3 regions of the Pseudomonas sp. MWU12-2319 genome follow, and region 2 is predicted to be linked to each of the others. Evidence: predicted binding sites of a transcription regulator. Region 2 holds the regulator's gene; each other region holds the start of a gene.
The links. The regulator sigma-54, encoded in region 2, starts transcription at its own class of promoters, with help from an activator protein. The targets are predictions, from matches to a motif close to ANTGGCATNNANNTTGCTNT.

Region 1 (3,205 bases), on a different contig from region 2:
CGGCGACCTGGATCAGCTTCTGCTGTTTGCTCATGGCCTGGCGGCGCATCAGGGTATGGGCGGCGGCCTCGTCGCAGCCCTTCATCTTCATCAGCAGCCCCTTGGCCATCTCGATGCGCTTGCGTTCGGCGATCTGCTGGTCGCGGGCCTGCAACTGCGCGCGCAGATGCTGGTCGCTTTCGAAGCGGGCCATGGCCACGTCCATGATCGGCTGCAGGCGCTGGGACTGGATGCCTTCGACGATATAGGCGCTGACCCCGGCCTTGATCGCCTGGCGCATCACGGCGGGGTCGTGTTCGTCGGTAAACATGACGATCGGTCGCGGTTGATCGCGGCTCAGCAGCACCACCTGTTCGAGCACGTCACGGCTGGGGGAGTCGGTGTCGATCAGCAGCACATCCGGGCGCACCGCCTCGACCCGCGCGGGCAGGTCGATGGTCAGGCCGGATTCGTCGACCACCTCGAAACCGGCTTCGCTCAAGGCCGTGCGCAGGCGCCCGAGCTTTTTCGAGGTGTCGTTGATCAGCAGGATTTTCAGCATGACGGCCAGCTCCTGTCAGTGATCATTGAGGGCATGCAGGGCAAAACCACGGGCGTAGGCCTCTGGGTCGGAACCGTCCCAGACCTGGCCGTCGAGCAGTCGGCTGCTGCGCATCGGGGTGCCGGGCATGGGAATGTCCAGGGCGTTCGCGGCGCGGCGGTAGAGGTCGAGTTGCTGGACCTGGCTGGCCACGCCCAGGTAATCCGGCGCCTCGCGCAGCAGGCCCCAGCGGCGGAACTGGGTCATGAACCACATGCCGTCGGAGAGGTACGGGTAGTTGGCCGCGCCACGGTCATGGAAGGTCAGGGCATGGGGATCTTGCCAGTGCCGGCCGAGGCCGTCGTCGTAGCGACCGAGCAGACGTGGCTCGATGCTCGCCAGGGGCGCGTCGAGGTAGTCGCTGCCGCTGAGCAATTGCGCGGTGCTGCGCAGGTTTTCCTGGCTCTCTTCGATAAAACGGCTGGCTTCCAGGATCGCCATCACCAGGGCTTGCGCGGTGTTGGGGTATTCCTCGACGAAGGCGCGGGTACAGGCCAGGACCTTTTCCGGATGGTCCGGCCAGATCGCCTGGCTGGTGGTCAGGGTAAAGCCCTGGCCCTGCTCGATGGCATGGGCGGCCCAGGGTTCGCCGACACAGAAGCCGTCGATGCGTCCGGCTTGCAGGTGTTCGAGCATTTGCGGTGGCGGTACCACCACACTGTTGACGTCTTCCAGCGGGTGGATGCCCTGGCTGGCCAGCCAGTAATACAACCACATGGCGTGGGTGCCGGTGGGGTAGGTCTGGGCGAAGGTCAGTTTGGCCTGGCCGTTGCGGGCACGCTGTTGCAGGGCCTGGGCGCTGGTGACGCCGGCGTTCTTGAGCGGTTGCGAGAGGTTGATGCTCTGGCCGTTCTGGTTCAGGCCCATCAGCACCGCCATGTCGGTGGCCGGTGTGCCGCTGATGCCCAGTTGGATGGCGTAGATCATGCCGTACAGGCCATGGGCGGCATCCAGTTCGCCGCTGACCAGCTTGTTGCTCAGGCCGGCCCAGGAGTTCTGGCGCTGCAGATTCAGCGTCAGGCCATAGGGTTGGGCGAAGCCCTGGGTGGCCGCGACCACCAGGGAGGCGCTGTCGCTCAAGGGCATATAGCCGAGGTTGAGCACGTTCTTTTCCGGGGCATCGCTGCCCGCTACCCAGGCCAATGGTGACCTTGCCAAATCGTTGTGCATGCGGTGATTCCTGAAGCTGTGGGGCTGACGCCTGTCACAAGGCGGAGCAATAGTTATGCCGATAGCCGTCGGTCAAGGCCGAACACGCTCCCCTGTAGGAGCATGGCTTGCCAGCGAAAGGGCCCGCGAGACCGCCAGAAGCTTCGCGGGCAAGCCCGGCTCCTACAGTTTTGCGGTGTATTGAATATTCCGCTCACTCAATAGACATCACGCAGATAGCGTCGATCCTTGCTCATGGCACTGACATACAGTCCCGCCGCACCAGCGCTCATCCGGCCGTGGACCTGGACGATTTTCTTCAGCGCGGCATCGACATCCTTGGCCATGCGGCTGGCATCGCCACAGACATAGACGCTGGCCCCTTGCTCCAGCCAGCTCCAGAGCTGCGCGCCGGCTTCGAGCATGCGCTGCTGCACGTAGATCTTTTCAGTCTGGTCACGGGAGAAGGCGGTGTCCAGGCGGCTCAGGTGACCGCTGCGCAGCCAGGCCTCCAGTTCCTCGCGGTAGTAGAAGTCGCTGGCGGCGCGTTGTTCGCCGAAAAACAGCCAGTTCCTGCCCTCGGCGCCCTGGGCCTGGCGTTCCTGCAGGAAGGCGCGAAACGGCGCGATGCCGGTGCCGGGGCCGATCATGATCATCGGCGTGCGCGGATCTTGCGGGACCCGGAAGTGCGTGGTGCGCTGGATAAACAAGCGCACGCCGGTGCTGGTGGCGCGGTCGGCGAGAAAGCTCGAACAGACCCCGCCACGGATCTGTTCGCGATGCCGGTAGCGCACGGTGGAAACCGTCAGGTGCACTTGCGCCGGGGTGACTTTCGCACTGGAGGAGATCGAATACAGCCGTGGCTGCAAGGGCTTGAGCAGGCTGAGCAACTGGCTGGCGCCGAGGCTGATGGGGAATTCGTGCAGCAGGTCCAGTAGTTGCCGGCCCCAGAGCCAATCCTTGAGCCGGGCCTGGTTGGCTTCCTCCTGCAATTCGTCCAGCCAGGGACTGGGGCAGAGCCCGCAGACCCGGCGCAAAATCTCCGGGGTGATCCGGGTGATATCCAGGTGATCGAGCAGGGCTTCGCGCAACGCCATTGGCGCCTTGTCCTTGAGCGTGACCCCGCTGTTGCCGTCCAGTTGCAGGATATCCAGCAGCTTGTCGACCGACTCCGGACAATTGCTCGGCCAGACGCCGAGGGCATCGCCGGCCTGGTAGGGAAAGTCCTGGTCGCCGAGGTCGAACACCAGATGGCGGGTTTCCTTTTCCGCGCCGGGGGCATTGAGCACCTGGTTGTGCAGGAGGCGGGCGTGCAAGGGGTGATGGCGGCTGTAGGGGCTGGCGATGTCGGTCAGGGCGGGTTGTGTGACAGCGTTGGCGACTATGGTCGGGGGCGCGGACGGGCCGCTGAGCGCCGTGCACAGGGTTGTGAGCCAGGGTTCGACGGCTTGCTGGGCATCCTGCTCGCACTCCAGG
Region 2 (3,205 bases):
GCGCGCCGGGATCGGCTATCTGCCCCAGGAAGCGTCGATTTTCCGCAAGCTGTCGGTGGCGGACAACATCATGGCGATCCTCGAGACCCGCAAGGAGCTCGACAAGAACAGCCGCCGCAAGGAGCTGGAAAGCCTGTTGCAGGAATTCCACATCAGCCACATTCGCGACAACCTCGGCATGAGCCTGTCCGGTGGTGAACGGCGCCGGGTGGAAATCGCCCGCGCCCTGGCCACCGCGCCGAAATTCATCCTGCTCGACGAGCCCTTCGCCGGGGTCGATCCGATTTCCGTTGGCGATATCAAACAGATCATCCATCACCTCAAGGCCAAGGGCATCGGCGTACTGATCACCGACCACAACGTCCGCGAGACCCTGGACATCTGCGAAACGGCCTATATCGTCAATGATGGACAGCTGATCGCCGAAGGCGATTCGGCCACTATCCTGGCCAACGAACTGGTCAAGGAAGTCTACCTGGGCCATGAGTTCCGCCTGTAAACATCGAGGTAACGGATCAACCGCCAGAGCGCTCCCTGTTCAATAAAAACCACAAGATTTTTATTGCTACAGCGCTCTAGGCAAAGGCTCGGGTTTCAGGCATATAATTTGCTTATGTTTGGCGCCCCGGCGCCCTGTAGAGTGGATGGCGCATGCGCGCCGGCGAATAAGGTGTTAAGCCCCTGCCATGAAACCATCGCTAGTCCTGAGAATGGGCCAGCAGCTGACGATGACACCGCAGCTGCAACAGGCCATCCGCCTGCTCCAATTGTCGACCCTGGACCTTCAGCAGGAAATCCAGGAGGCCCTGGAGTCCAATCCGATGCTCGAACGCCAGGAAGAAGGCGACGACTTCGACAATACCGACCCGTTGGCCGACAACGCCGAGCACAAACCCAACACTGAAATCCAGGAACCCTCCTTCCAGCAGGAAACCGCCCCGACGGTGGACAACCTCGAGGAAGGCGACTGGAACGAGCGCATTCCCAACGAACTGCCCGTCGACACCGCCTGGGAAGATGTCTACCAGACCAGCGCCAGCAGCCTGCCAAGCAACGATGACGACGAGTGGGACTTCACCACCCGTACCTCGGCCGGCGAGAGCCTGCAGAGCCATCTGCTCTGGCAACTGAACCTGGCGCCGATGTCCGACACCGATCGGCTGATCGCCGTGACCCTGATCGACTGCATCAACAATCAGGGCTACCTGGACGAAACCCTCGAGGAAATCCTCGACGCCTTCGACCCGGAGCTGGATATCGAGCTGGACGAGATCGAAGCGGTACTGCATCGCATCCAGCAATTCGAACCGGCCGGCATCGGCGCGCGCAACCTCGGCGAATGCCTGCTGCTGCAATTGCGTCAGCTGCCAGCGCGCACGCCCTGGCTGGCCGAAGCCCAGCGCCTGGTCAGCGACTACATCGACCTGCTCGGCAGCCGCGACTACAGCCAACTGATGCGGCGCATGAAGCTCAAGGAAGACGAGCTGCGCCAGGTCATCGAGTTGGTCCAGAGCCTCAATCCGCGCCCGGGCTCGCAAATCGAGTCCAGCGAAGCCGAATACGTCGTCCCCGACGTGATCGTGCGCAAGGACAACGAGCGCTGGCTGGTGGAACTGAACCAGGAATCGGTGCCGCGCCTGCGGGTCAATCCGCAGTACGCCGGTTTTGTCCGCCGCGCCGACACCAGCGCCGACAACACCTTCATGCGCAACCAGTTGCAGGAAGCCCGCTGGTTCATCAAGAGCCTGCAGAGCCGCAACGAAACCCTGATGAAGGTCGCCACCCAGATCGTCGAGCACCAGCGCGGCTTCCTGGAATACGGTGACGAGGCGATGAAGCCGCTGGTCCTGCATGACATCGCCGAAGCGGTGGGCATGCACGAGTCGACGATTTCCCGGGTGACCACGCAAAAATTCATGCATACCCCCCGCGGTATCTATGAACTGAAATACTTTTTCTCCAGCCACGTCAGCACCTCCGAAGGCGGCGAATGCTCGTCCACGGCGATCCGCGCGATCATCAAGAAACTGGTTGCAGCGGAAAATCAGAAAAAGCCGTTGAGTGACAGCAAGATCGCTGGTTTACTGGAGGCACAAGGCATTCAGGTGGCCCGTCGTACTGTCGCCAAATACCGTGAGTCCCTGGGGATAGCCCCCTCTAGCGAACGGAAGCGACTGATGTAGTGGACGGGCCCCGTTACAGCGTTCCAGTGGTGGGCAATCGCCTACCGCTTTATGCACTGGCAACGAAGGAGAAGCTGTATGCAAGTCAATATCAGTGGACACCAGCTGGAAGTGACCGAACCCCTGCGTGCTTACATCGGCGAGAAACTCGACCGACTGGAGCGTCATTTCGACAAGATCACCAACGTACAGGTGACCATGGCCGTCGAAAAACTGAAGCAGAAAATCGAAGCCACCTTGCATATCCACGGCGGTGAAGTGGTCGCCAACGCCGAGCATGACGACATGTATGCGGCGATCGACCTGCTCACCGACAAGTTGGACCGACAACTGAAAAAGCATAAGGAAAAGAACCTGCACCTGCTCCAAGGTACAGGTCGCTGATACCCATCCATGATCCGACTTGAAAGCATCCTGACCCCCGGCCGTTCTTTGGTGAACGTGCCGGGCGGCAGTAAAAAGAAAGCCCTCGAGCAAATTGCCAACCTGATCAGCCACGAAGTTCCTTACCTGGCCATGCAGGATGTCTTCGACAGCCTGATCGCCCGGGAGAAACTCGGCTCGACCGGTTTCGGCAATGGCATTGCCATCCCGCACTGCCGCCTGAAGGGTTGCGTGGCGCCCATCAGCGCCCTGATGCACCTGGACGCCCCTATCGATTTCGACGCCATCGACGGCGCGCCGGTTGACCTGCTGTTCGTCCTGCTGGTCCCGGAAGCCGCCACCGATGCCCACCTGGAACTGCTTCGGCAGATTGCCAGCATGCTCGACCGCAAGGACGTACGCGACAAACTGCGTGCGGCAACCTCCAACCAGGCCCTGTACCAGGTAGTCCTGGACGAGCAGAGCGGTCACTGACCATGCGCTTGATCATCGTCAGCGGCCGCTCCGGCTCGGGTAAAAGTACCGCCCTCGATGTCCTCGAGGACAACGGTTACTACTGCATCGACAACCTGCCGGCCGGCCTGCTGCCAGAGCTGGCCGAACGCGCGCTGATCCATACCGAGCTGGCGCAACCGCTG
Region 3 (3,205 bases), on a different contig from region 2:
GCGTACTTGTCGATGTATTCCATTAGCGCGGGGACATAGTCGGGCACGCCGAACAGCACGGCGCCGGCGTTGAAGAAACGCGCGTTGATCCGCTCCAGGCGTCCGCTCCCGAGCCAGTGATCGCAGGACAGATACAGGGCTTTCTGCGGCGCACCGGCACATTTGATCGGCATTGGCGGCTGGCTGAACAGGGCCTCGCCCTCCTTGAGTTCCTGCACCAGTTTCCAGGTGTAGGGCGCGAGGTCGTAGCGATAGTTGGAAGTCACGCCATTGCGCCCGAGAGTCTCTTCGAGCCCGTCGATGGCCGCCCAGTCGAGTTTCAGGCCGGGGCAGACGATCAACTGTTCGTAGCCGACCCGGCTCTGGTCGGTGAGCACCACTTCGTGGCCGTGGGGGCCGAAGGCGCTGACCGCCGCCTTGATCCAGCGCACGCCACGGGGAATCAGTGACGCCATGGGCCGGGCGGTCGACTCGGGACGAAACACCCCGGCGCCTACCAGGGTCCAGCCGGGTTGGTAATAATGGGTGTCGGCCGGGTCGATGATCGCGATATCCAGGTCCGGCGCCCGGGCCAGCAGGCTGGCGGCCACGGCGATACCGGCCGCGCCGGCGCCGACGATCAGGATCTGGTGATGGGAAACGGCAGTCGAAGACATGGTGTCGGGTCCTGGTTCAGAGGGCATTGAGCGGGATCTTCAGGTAGCGCACGCCGTTGGCTTCCGGCTCGGGCAGGTGGCCGCTGCGCATGTTGACCTGCACCGCCGGCAGCATCAGCACCGGCATATCGAGGGTGGCGTCGCGGGCCTCGCGCATGCTGACGAAACTGTCTTCGTCGATGCCCTCATGGATATGGATATTGTCCGCGCGCTGTTCGGCGACGGTGGTCATGTAGCGCAGCTCGCGACCGCCCGGCAGGTAGTCGTGGCACATGAACAGCCGGGTCTGGGGTGGCAGCGCCAGCAGTTGGCGGATCGAGCGATAGAGGGTGCGTGCGTCGGCGCCGGGGAAGTCGCAGCGGGCGGTGCCGTAGTCGGGCATGAACAGGGTGTCGCCGACAAAGGCGACCCGTTCGTCGCCGGACTCGATCAGGTAGCTCATGCAGGCCGGGGTATGTCCTGGCGTGTGCAGGGCGCGGGCCTTCAGGGTACCTATGCTGAATTCGGCATTGTCCCCCAGCAGCACGTCGAACTGGCTGCCGTCGCGCTGGAAGTCGCTGCCGGCATTGAAAAGCTCGCCGAATACCTGCTGGACCACGGTGATATGGCTGCCGATGGCGACCTTGGCGCCGAGTTGTTCCTTCAGGTAGGCCGCCGCCGAGAGGTGGTCGGCGTGGACGTGGGTTTCCAGGATCCATTCCACCCGGGCGTCCAGTTCGTGGATCCTGGCGACCAGGCGATCGGCTGATGCCGTGCGGGTGCGCCCGGACTTGGGGTCGTAGTCGAGCACGCTGTCGATCAGTGCGCAGCAGCGGGTACTGGTGTCCAGCACCAGGTAGCTGATGGTCCAGGTATCGGGATCGAAAAAGGCTTCTACGGCTAGCTTGTCGCCAAAGGTCATTGCGTACTCCTGGTGTCATCGGCGGGGATGGGGTTCACACGGTCCTGTAGGAGCAGGGCTTGCCCGCGAAGCTTTTAGCGTTCTCAGGGGCCCCTTCGCGGCGGTGCGGCGATCCGACAAGCCCTGCTCCTACAGGTTAGGCGGTGTGTTCAATGTCCCGGTCCTGTCTGACAAAGAGTTCAATAAGCATGCCAAGCTGAGTTTTTTATTTTCTGCTGTGTTTGCTGATTTATATCAACCTATTCGCCGACGTTTTCTGATTTAGAGGTATTTGGCAGATAAATTGGCAGTCATTCTGGCAGTTGATGGCAGCTAATGGCAGAAAGCATTGGCATGGATTAAGCTCCTGCCTCCACCCGGGAGTTGCCATGACCATCCTTGCCACCGATCTTGCCCGAGCCGATATGCGGGCCCTGGTGTCCTATCTGGAACACGACCTCCAGCCGACCATCGTCCTCGACACCGACTACAACATCGTCGCCGCCAACACCGCCTACCAGCGTCAGTTCGGGGTAGAGGGGCGTCCCCATGTCGGCGCGAAATGCTTTCGGGTCTCCCATCAGTTCGCGGTGCCCTGCGACCAGGCCGGCGAGCATTGCCCCATGCGCAAGGCCCATGAAAGCCGCTTGCCCGAGCGGGTCCTGCATATTCACCACACGCCCCGTGGCCCCGAGCATGTCGACGTGGAACTGCGGCCGTTGCTGGACGCGCAGGGCGAAGTGGTGGGTTATGTCGAACGCTTGAATACCGTCACCGTGGCCTCGGCCCAGCCGCAGCATCAGGGCCTGGTGGGTCGCTCGGCACCGTTCAAGGAGGCCTTGAGTGCCTTGCAACGGGCGGCGCCGTCGCCGATTCCGGTGTTGCTGCAAGGCGAGTCCGGTACCGGCAAGGAACTCTTTGCCCGCGCCCTCCACGAGGGCAGTCCACGGGCCGGCGGGCCGCTGGTGGTGGTCGACTGCACCGGCCTGACCGAAACCCTGTTGGAGAGCGAGCTCTTCGGTTACGAAAAGGGCGCCTTCACCGGCGCCGTGCAGCGCAAGATCGGCCTGGCCGAGGCGGCCCATGGCGGCACGCTGTTTCTCGACGAGATCGGTGAGGTGCCGTTGGCGATGCAGGTCAAGTTGCTGCGCCTGATCGAGTCCGGCAGCTTTCGCCCGGTGGGCAGCCTGCGTACCGTGCACTCGGACTTCCGCCTGGTCTGCGCGACCCACAAGCCGCTCAAGGATATGGTCGCGGCCGGGAGTTTTCGCCAGGACCTGTTCTACCGTATCAGCGCCTTTCCGATTCGCCTGCCGGCCTTGCGCGAGCGCGGCGACGACCTGCCGTTGCTGATCGACAGCCTGTTGCAACGCCTGGCGCCGACGGCGGTGCCGCGTATCGACCCGCCGGCGATGAAGGCCCTGGGGCTGCATGACTGGCCGGGCAATATCCGCGAACTGCGCAATGTGCTGGAGCGGGCCCGGCTGTTTACCGACGATGGGGTGATCCGGCTGGCCGATCTGCCCGCCGAACTGAGGCGTGAAACCGCGTCGGCGGCACCCCAGCGACGGCGTGGGCGCAACGAGTTGGAGCAATTGGCCCACGCCCTGGCGATGTTCGATGGCTCGCGCAGCGAACTGGCGAAAACCCTGGGGATGAGCGAACGCAC

Region 1: the regulator sigma-54 is predicted to act here: its motif matches at 1,794-1,813, upstream of M5C01_RS01690 (CmpA/NrtA family ABC transporter substrate-binding protein).
Region 3: the regulator sigma-54 is predicted to act here: its motif matches at 1,885-1,904, upstream of M5C01_RS00410 (sigma 54-interacting transcriptional regulator).

Annotation. Positions count from the first base shown of each region.
Region 1 is NZ_JALJES010000001.1:420,036-423,240, reverse strand. It holds gene M5C01_RS01695 (ANTAR domain-containing protein) at 1-541, opposite strand, end outside; gene M5C01_RS01690 (CmpA/NrtA family ABC transporter substrate-binding protein) at 557-1,750, opposite strand; gene M5C01_RS01685 (sulfite reductase subunit alpha) at 1,948-3,205, opposite strand, start outside.
Region 2 is NZ_JALJES010000011.1:133,221-136,425, reverse strand. It holds gene lptB (LPS export ABC transporter ATP-binding protein) at 1-499, shown strand, start outside; gene M5C01_RS19000 (RNA polymerase factor sigma-54) at 687-2,183, shown strand; gene raiA (ribosome-associated translation inhibitor RaiA) at 2,262-2,567, shown strand; gene ptsN (PTS IIA-like nitrogen regulatory protein PtsN) at 2,577-3,041, shown strand; gene rapZ (RNase adapter RapZ) at 3,044-3,205, shown strand, end outside.
Region 3 is NZ_JALJES010000001.1:106,163-109,367, reverse strand. It holds gene M5C01_RS00420 (FAD/NAD(P)-binding oxidoreductase) at 1-656, opposite strand, end outside; gene M5C01_RS00415 (MBL fold metallo-hydrolase) at 673-1,557, opposite strand; gene M5C01_RS00410 (sigma 54-interacting transcriptional regulator) at 1,926-3,205, shown strand, end outside.